DNA from 2 places in the Cellulosilyticum sp. WCF-2 genome. Region 2 is predicted to be linked to the other one. Evidence: predicted binding sites of a transcription regulator. Region 2 holds the regulator's gene; the other holds the start of a gene.
The links. The regulator Rex, encoded in region 2, represses fermentation and respiration genes when NADH is low (regulators of the CRP and FNR family bind a similar motif). The targets are predictions, from matches to a motif close to ATTGTTAANTANTTAACAAT.

Region 1 (4,680 bases), 980 kb from region 2:
TCATACATATCCTTTCTAGATACTGCATGTGCATAAAAAGCTGCTGGTGTTGCATGATCTATAGATACACTACTTACTATCCCTATTTTATATCCTTCTTTTTTAAGCTTTTCTGTAATACTTTCTGGTTTGGTTTGCTTATCTGCATTGTAACCAATTACACCACTATGTGTTTTAACACCGCTAGAAATAGCTGTTGCTGTAGAAGCTGAATCTGGTGCGAAAGATGTAGAGTCTTGGGTTGTAGCTGATCCACATACTGGAAACTGGGATACTGCTAGCTTGCCTAAGTTAATACCACCTTTTTCAGTTACACCTTTATAGATTTGCGCAGAATTAACTTGTACATAAGACATACCATCCCCAATAAAGTTAAATATGTATTTGGGTTTTTTGTAAGTTTGCTCTTTAGCACTTTGTACAATATTAGTCGTATTAGCTCTAGCTGGCACTGCAATCGTCCCCACTGCTGTGATACCTACAAGGGCTGTACATAAAATAGCTGCAAAAATCTTCTTTGAAAGTTTCATTCTTATTTCCCCTTTACTATTTGCTTTATTTCATGCGTTTAGTATAAAAGGGGGATATTAAATCGGAGTTTGTTCTTTATTAGATTTAAGTTAACTCCTTGTTAAATCCTTCTTCTTTTCTTTTTTTCCTTTTGAGTATACATCATACTGTCTACATACTTTAAAAATTCTTCTACACATTTATAATCACTATTGTAACTATCCATGCCATAACTAAACTTCAAGTCATAGACTTTACCGCTACTAACATTATAAGCTTTTACCCGTTCTTTAAATCTTTCCATGTATTTTATCATCTGTTTCTTATTTTGCTGCTCACTTAAAATAAGGAATTCATCCCCACCCATTCTAAAAATACGGTGCTTATAAGGAAAACTACCTCTTAGAATTTGAGAGAAACTTTTCAGAGCCTCATCACCTTCTTGATGCCCATATCGATCATTAATTATCTTAAAATCGTCCAGATCTATATTAATAGCTGTTAAAGTTAATTTTTGTTTCTTTGCTAATTTGGAAGTGTAGCTTAAATAACTTTGTTTATTTTCCATCATTGTAAGTGCATCATATTGAAGCCCATCTATAATGTTAAAAACATATGCACAAACTAATAAACCACCTACTGTACTCCATATCGTTAAATAATCTTCACAAACAACTTGAACTACCACAACCAAAGTGATGATAGTAAAATACATTAACCCCATGATGTACTTATAAGCCGTCAATCTTTTGTGATAGCGCCAGATAAGTAAAATGCCATAACCTAAATAAAATAGGGTAATTGTAGGAACTATCCAAAATAACTGACCTCTTATATAATCATTTTCCAAACTTACAGTTGCAATCCAGCCTGTCCTTATATTAATGAGGGTTAAAACAAAAAGGATAATAGCCGGTACGTAAATCCATCTATTACATTTTATTTTCGCTCGCAGGGCCTTTTGTAACCAACATTCAAAATATAACACCCCCAAAAGTAAAAATACTGGCACTATAATAAATCCTAATATATTAACTATTAGATGAAGTATCCTAAAAGTAGATAAATTCTTTGTATTAAAAATAACACTCCCTATCTCTAATAACATTATAAGTATATCAAGCCCTATTAAATACATAAACAATCTATTAATCAGCTCCGATTTATCTAGTCTAAAAAAAGCATGTGCAATAATAATGCCTAAAATAAGTGATACTACAATATTAGTTTGTACTTGCCAAAACATATCGTTATAACCCCTCCCTCTTATAGTCTATATTAACACACAATTATCTGAATTCTTAAAGATTATGTAAATTTTTTTCACTTTTATTATCTATTTATTATTCATATTGACAATACTTTTTTGATGCCCAATTATCTTTGTTTATTTTTTTGTTTGATATTTAACAATTACTTTTTGTTTCTTTAAAAAATTATGTGCTAAATCCCAACGTTTTACCTGTTTATATTTATCAATAGTTTATAATTTTACAACAATCAATAAATTGACAAAGCTACAATGTCATGTTAACATCACAATATATTCACAATACATTAACAAGTTTTATTATTTTTTGTGTTTTATATTGTTAAAAATATAACAATATATCTTCACTCACTATTATACAATCACATTAAAGGAGGCTATTAAAATGTCTGAAAACAAGAAAGTTAAAGAAGAAGCACCTGTAGTTGATGCTGTAAAAATGGTAGACGAATTAGTTCAAAAAGCGAAGGTTGCTCTTGATGAGTACATGAAACTCGATCAAGCACAAGTTGACGAAATTACTAAAGCTATGGCTCTTGCTGGTTTATCCGCTCAAATGAAACTTGCTAAGATGGCAGTTGAAGAAACAGGCCGTGGTATTTTTGAAGATAAAGTTACAAAGAATATCTTTGCAACAGAGTATATTTATCACAGTATTAAACATGAAAAAACTGTAGGTGTTATTGAAGATAACGAAGATGAAGGTTACATCGAAATTGCTGAACCAGTAGGTATCGTAGCTGGTGTTACACCAACCACAAACCCAACTTCTACAACAATGTTCAAAGCTATCACATGTGCTAAAACACGTAATCCAATTATCTTTGGTTTCCACCCAGCTGCTCAAAACTGTTCTCGTGAAGCTGCTATCATCGTAAGAGATGCTGCTATCAAAGCTGGAGCACCTGAAAACTGTGTTCAATGGATTGATGTACCATCTATCGAAGCTACAAATGCTCTTATGAATCATCCTGATGTAGCAACTGTACTTGCAACTGGTGGTTCTGCAATGGTTAAAGCTGCTTATTCTACTGGTAAACCAGCTCTTGGTGTTGGTCCTGGTAACGTACCTGCTTTCATTGAAAAAACAGCTAATCTTGAACAATCACTTACAGACCTTATCCTTTCTAAATCATTTGATAATGGTATGATTTGTGCATCTGAACAAGCTGCTATCATTGAAGCTCCAGTTTATGATCAAGCTGTTGCTTTCATGAAAAAACAAGGCTGCTACTTTGCTACTAAAGAAGAAATTAAAAAACTTGAACCAGTTGTTATCGACCCAGTTCGTATGATGGCAGGTCCAGCTATCGTTGGTAAATATCCATATGAAATTGCAGCTCTTGCTGGTATTACTATTCCAAAAGAAACTAAAGTAATCTGCTGTGAAATTGATGGTGTTGGTGAAGCTTACCCACTTTCAAGAGAAAAACTTTCTCCAGTACTTGCTGTTGTTAAAGCAAAAGACGTTGAAGATGGTATCGTAAAAGCTGAAACAATGGTTGAACTCGGTGGTCTTGGACATACAGCAGTTATCCATACAACAAATAATGACCTTATTGATGAATATGGTAAACGTCTTAAAGCTTGCCGTATCATTGTAAACTCTCCATCAGCATTCGGTGGTATCGGTGATGTTTACAACTCACTTATGCCTTCACTTACACTTGGCTGTGGTTCTTACGGACATAACTCTACATCATCAAACGTTACAGCTCAAAACTTAATCAATAAGAAAAGGGTGGCTAAGAGACGCGTGAATATGCAATGGTTTAAAATTCCAGAAAAAATCTACTTCGAAGCAGGTTCAGTACAATATTTAGCAAAAATGCCAGACATCTCTCGTGCAATGATCGTAGCTGACCCAATGATGGTTAAACTTGGTTATGTTGATAAATTAACTTACCAATTAAATAAAAATTTAAATAAAGTAGCTATTGAAATCTTTAGCGAAGTTGAACCAGATCCAGACTTAGTAACAGTTAAAAAAGGTACAGCTGTTATGAATTCATTCCAACCAGACGTTATTATCGCTCTTGGTGGTGGTTCTGCAATGGATGCTGCTAAAGCTATGTGGTTATTCTATGAACACCCAGAAGCTGACTTCATCGGTATGGCTCAAAAATTCATGGATATTAGAAAACGTGTTTACAAATTCCCTAAACTTGGTAAAAAAGCAAAAATGGTTTCTATTCCAACAACATCAGGTACAGGTTCAGAAGTAACATCTTTCGCTGTAATCTCTGATAAATCTAAGAATATGAAATACCCACTTGCTGACTATGAATTAACACCAGATGTAGCTATCATTGACCCAGAATTTGTTATGTCAGTTCCAGCAAGCCCAACAGCAGACACAGGTCTTGACGTTCTTACACACGCTATCGAAGCTTACGTATCCGTTTTAGCTTCTGACTATACAGACGCTCTTGCACTTCACGCTATTAAACTTGTATTTGAATACTTACCACGTTCATACAAAAACGGTGCTAAAGACCCAGAAGCAAGAGAAAAAATGCACAATGCATCATGTATCGCAGGTATGGCATTTACAAATGCATTCCTTGGTATTAACCACTCACTTGCTCATAAACTTGGTGGTGAATTCCATATCGCTCATGGTCGTGCAAATGCAATTCTTCTTCCACACGTTATTGCTTACAATGGTGAAACTAACCCATCTAAATTTATGGCATTCCCTAAATACGGTAAGTTCATCGCTCCACAAAGATATCAAGACATTGCTAAAATGTTAGGTCTTAAAGCTTCTACTCCAGAAGAAGGTGTTGCATCACTTGTTAAAGCAGTTAAAGACTTAATGAAAGAAGTTAACATCCCATTCACACTTAAAGAAATGAATGTAGATGAAAAAGAATTCTTAGCTAAAATTTCAGATCTTT
Region 2 (4,680 bases):
ATCTCTTTATTCCTATACTTTGGATAATGCTTTATAAAACTACTTGGCAAACTATCAACCGTTGTACTCGGTCTTCCTATGACTTTACCTTTAGCTGCTGCATTTGCCATTCCACTCTTTACACGCTCACTTATCATATTGCGTTCCATTTCAGCAAATACACCCATCATTTTTAGCATTCCATCAGTCATAGCATCTAATTGTCCTTTTGTACAATCAACTATAAAGCCACCTATCACGAGCTTCAAATTCTTTTCTTTTGCCATCTCTATAATTTCACATAGTTGCTTTGTACTTCTTGTAATACGTGACACCTCTGTAGTAACAATAGTATCTCCTGCTTTCACTTGATTTAATAGCCTATTTAACTCTATTCGCTCTATCTTAGTACCACTTTCATATTCCCAATATATATTTTTCTCATCCACACAACCTAAAGCTTTAAGTTCTCTTTTCTGCCTATTAATATCTTGCTTATTTTCGTCTGTCGAACATCTTGCATATCCATATGTAGTCATCGCTAGTTTCCACCTTTTGTCATTTATTGACTCAATCATAGCTTGTCTTCTTGAATGTGTCAACAAAAAGGTTTTCTTCATTTCTTTTACATTTTTCCATCATTTTATTAGTAATGCTGACTGATTTTAGTGGTTCAAAAGTGTCAATGAAATCATTTGTTTTATTATAAATATCCCCTTACAATTCACTTGAAATAATTTGAGCTAAACCACTTTCCTGTATAACATTATTATATTAACCCTTACTCGTTCTTTTATAAGCTTATTGTACTCTCATCAAACCACATATAACAACAAAAAGGGTTCGTCTATTTTCGACATTATTAAGACAATCTTTTTTATAAAAAGCACCTTTACGCCAGAAAGCTGCTGGAAATGAGAGGGATGGCTGCCCTCAAGGGGTGACTTGCGAGTATTTTCAGCAGGCACTTAGCAAATTTTTTTGATGGGTTTTAGGGAGACTGTTTGAGCGCCAGCGAGTTTCGACCGTTCATCAAAAAAATAAGCTTAGTGCCTGCGAAAATACGGAGCGGAACTCCGGAGGGCAGCCATCCCTCTCATTTCTTTCCAGTAGCTTCTGATCGCAACTTACTTACAAATGAAAGCATTCACTTTATCTTTGTTCTCACTTTTTCGCCTTTACTCCCCTATTACCTAAAGATCTATCTCTTTAAACGCAAAAAGAAATGCCCATAAGCCTTCTGTCTTCCCAACAAAAGCCTTACGGACATTCCCTTATCTTTATTCACTTCTATCCATTCTTCCCCTCAATATCATTCCCAAAGAACTCCATTAAGCCACCACTTTATTCTTCAATTTGCCCTATACTCTCACTCTTATCTTTCTTCTCTCTTTCAACCTCAGCCTCATTAATCTTATAAGCCAAAGTCATTAATGAATGAGAAAGGTGTACATTTTCAACTTGTACTGTATCTGGTACGAATAAATCCACAGGTGAGAAGTTCCATAAGCCTTTTATCCCCCATTTTGCTAAACTCTCAGCTGTCTCTTTTACTCTTGTTTTTGGCATTGTTAAAATAGCAATTTCTACTTCATTTTCTTTTACGAACTGCTCCATTTTGTCAATATCTTGTACTTCTACCCCGTGTATGCTCATACCAATTAGTCTTGGATTAACGTCAAATAAACCGATTAACTTAAAGCCTCTTTTACTAAATGATGTTGAATTAGCAATAGCTTGTCCTAAGTTACCTACGCCTACAATAATCATTTTATAGTTTTGGTGAAGTCCTAATATCTTTCCTATCTCTGTATGCAAGTACTCCACATTGTATCCGTAACCCTGTTGCCCAAAGCCTCCAAAATTGTTAAGGTCTTGACGAATTTGTGATGCGGTCACATTCATCTTCTCACTTAATTCTCTGGAGGAGATTTTGGTTACTCCTTTTTGTAACAATTCTCCCAGATATCTGTAATAACGTGGCAATCTCCGTATTACATTCATAGAAATCTTTCTTTCTTCCGTCACCTTCTCATCTCCTCATATACGCAAACTCATAACCCTAGTATAGCATTTAAGTTTTTTTTTTGTCAATGTAGATTATTGGCCCCTTTTCTTTCAATTTGCGCTTTTATTTGCTAAAATAATAAAAGGCGTTACAAGGAGGATATTATGATTATTTCATGTAGCAATATCAAGAAAACATTTATTGACCGAGAAATCTTAAAAAATATTAGTTTTCATATCGAAGACCATGAGAAAGTAGCTTTAATAGGAAATAATGGTGTAGGTAAAACAACCCTTTTTAAAATTCTAACTAAGGAATTAGAACCAGATGAAGGTACCATTACTTCTACTAAAGACTGCACCATAGGTTACTTAAAACAACATATGGAGTTAGATTCTACAGCTACCGTCTATGAGGAACTCCTACATGTATTTGATGAAGTCATTGCCTTAGAAGAAAAACTTCATGCCATGGAAGCTGAAATCGCTAAGACTGGTTCTTTAGAACTCATTCATAAATATGATGCTGAACGTATGGTATTTGAAAATAGTAAGGGTTATGAATACAAAAGTTTAGTCAAAGGCGTTCTTAAAGGCTTAGGCTTTGATGAAACCATTTATGATAAACCAGTGTCTATTTTATCAGGGGGACAAAAAAACCGTGTCGCTCTAGGTAAGCTCCTACTTCAAGAGCCTAGTTTATTACTCTTAGACGAACCTACCAACCATTTAGACATTGAAGCTATCGAATGGCTAGAAGGCTTTTTACGTAGCTATAAAGGTGCTGTCCTTATTATTTCCCATGACCGTTACTTCTTAGATAAAATCGTCACTAAAGTCGTTCACTTAGAATTTGGACGTAGCTTTGTTTACAACGGTAACTACAGCGACTACATCATCAAAAGTGAAAAAGAATATGAAGTGGCTATGAAACACTTTGAAAAACAGCAAAAGGAAATTGCCCACCAACAAGCGGTTATTGCTAAGCTAAAACAATTTAACAGGGAAAAATCTATTAAACGTGCTCGTAGCCGTGAAAAAGCTTTAGAAAAAGTAGAAGTCATGGATATGCCAATGATTGATAACAAACCTATGCAGCTAGTACTCACCCCAAGAGTTGTAAGTGGCAATGATGTCTTAAGCATTAGTGAATTAAGTAAAACCTTTGATACCAGCCCGATTTTTAGCCATATGAATATGGAAATCAAAAAAGGGGATAAAGTAGCTCTCGTAGGTCCTAATGGCGTTGGTAAAACCACTGTTTTCCGTATGATTTTAGATCAAATGACTCCTACAACGGGTACCCTAAAATTAGGAAGCAATGTTATTGTAGGCTATTACGATCAAGAACATGCTACCTTAGATACTACTAACACCATTATGGAGGAAATCCAAGGTACTTTCCCAGAACTTAAAAATGGAGAAATCCGTAATGTACTGGCTGCTTTTCTCTTTACGAATGATGATGTTTTTAAACCCATTAGTAGCTTAAGCGGTGGTGAAAAAGGCCGTGTCGCATTAGCCAAAATCATGCTTTCTAAAGCCAATTTTCTCATCTTAGATGAGCCGACTAACCACTTAGATATTCTTTCAAAGGAAATTCTAGAAAGTGCCATATTAAACTATGAAGGCACTGTCCTTTATGTTTCCCATGACCGTTATTTTATCAATCAAACAGCAAGTAAAATCATTGATATGTCTAAAGACGGCACCATGGAATATTTAGGAGACTATGATTATTATATAGAAAAGAAAAAGGAGCTTGCTGCTTCAGCTACTCAGCAAACCAGCGTTGTTGTAGAAGAAGCTACTGCTGCTACCACTAATAAAGAAGATTGGCAAAAGCAAAAAGAAGAACAAACCAGAATACGCCGTATTCAAAACCAAATGGCCAAGCTAGAAACAGCTATTAGCGAAGCTGAAGAAAAAATAGCTGATATTGACGCCCAGCTTTGCCTAGAGGAAGTCTACAGTAACTATGATAAAAGCAGCCTACTCCTGGCAGAAAAAGAAAACTTAAATGCTACCATTACCAAGTATTATGAAGAATGGGAAGCCTTAAGCGAGACACTATAAAAAAAACAAAAAACTGGTTCCAGCTAAAAGCTTTGAGACCAGTTTTTTATTTGCTATTCTTTTTACTGATTATTTTGCACCTGCAAGCGTATCAGCTTAGGTTCTATAATCTCTTTTTTAAGGACAGTCTCTGTATTAGTAGATGTATCCACTACTTTTAAATCACTAAGCCAATTCCATTCATTGAGGTACTGTAAGTAATACGTTGCTGTACCCTTTGTACTAATGACCTTTGTACTTGCCCCTCCTCCTGGAAAGCCTTGTTCATCAGGCAAACTTACTCTTGTTTCTTTTTTCTTTAAATCATACACCTCATTATATTTAACAAATTCACCATACCCCTCATTAAAGATTTTACGGCCTATATAAATGTTATGTTCCTGTAAATTAAAATAGAGCGCGTCACTAGTATGATCAATGCTAGTCACTTTCTCTATATAATTTTCTGATTGACCACTTACTATCTTATTAATTTGATAATTATTAACGCCATTATCACCAGTGGTTTCTTCATAATATAATGCCTCTTCATACTTACCTAATACTACCCCTCGCTCAGTTAGGACTTGACTTATTTTTGTTTCTAAGTCTACTTGATATAGGGTAAGGTCATAATTG

Region 1: the regulator Rex is predicted to act here: its motif matches at 2,099-2,118, upstream of adhE (bifunctional acetaldehyde-CoA/alcohol dehydrogenase).

The regions. Positions count from the first base shown of each region.
Region 1 is NZ_CP034675.1:195,997-200,676, forward strand. Features, by position in the region: gene EKH84_RS00710 (alkaline phosphatase) at 1-530, opposite strand, end outside; gene EKH84_RS00715 (GGDEF domain-containing protein) at 632-1,756, opposite strand; gene adhE (bifunctional acetaldehyde-CoA/alcohol dehydrogenase) at 2,166-4,680, shown strand, end outside.
Region 2 is NZ_CP034675.1:3,994,243-3,998,922, forward strand. Features, by position in the region: gene EKH84_RS18100 (recombinase family protein) at 1-518, opposite strand, end outside; gene EKH84_RS18105 (redox-sensing transcriptional repressor Rex) at 1,324-2,007, opposite strand; gene EKH84_RS18110 (ABC-F family ATP-binding cassette domain-containing protein) at 2,152-4,062, shown strand; gene EKH84_RS18115 (DUF5050 domain-containing protein) at 4,125-4,680, opposite strand, start outside.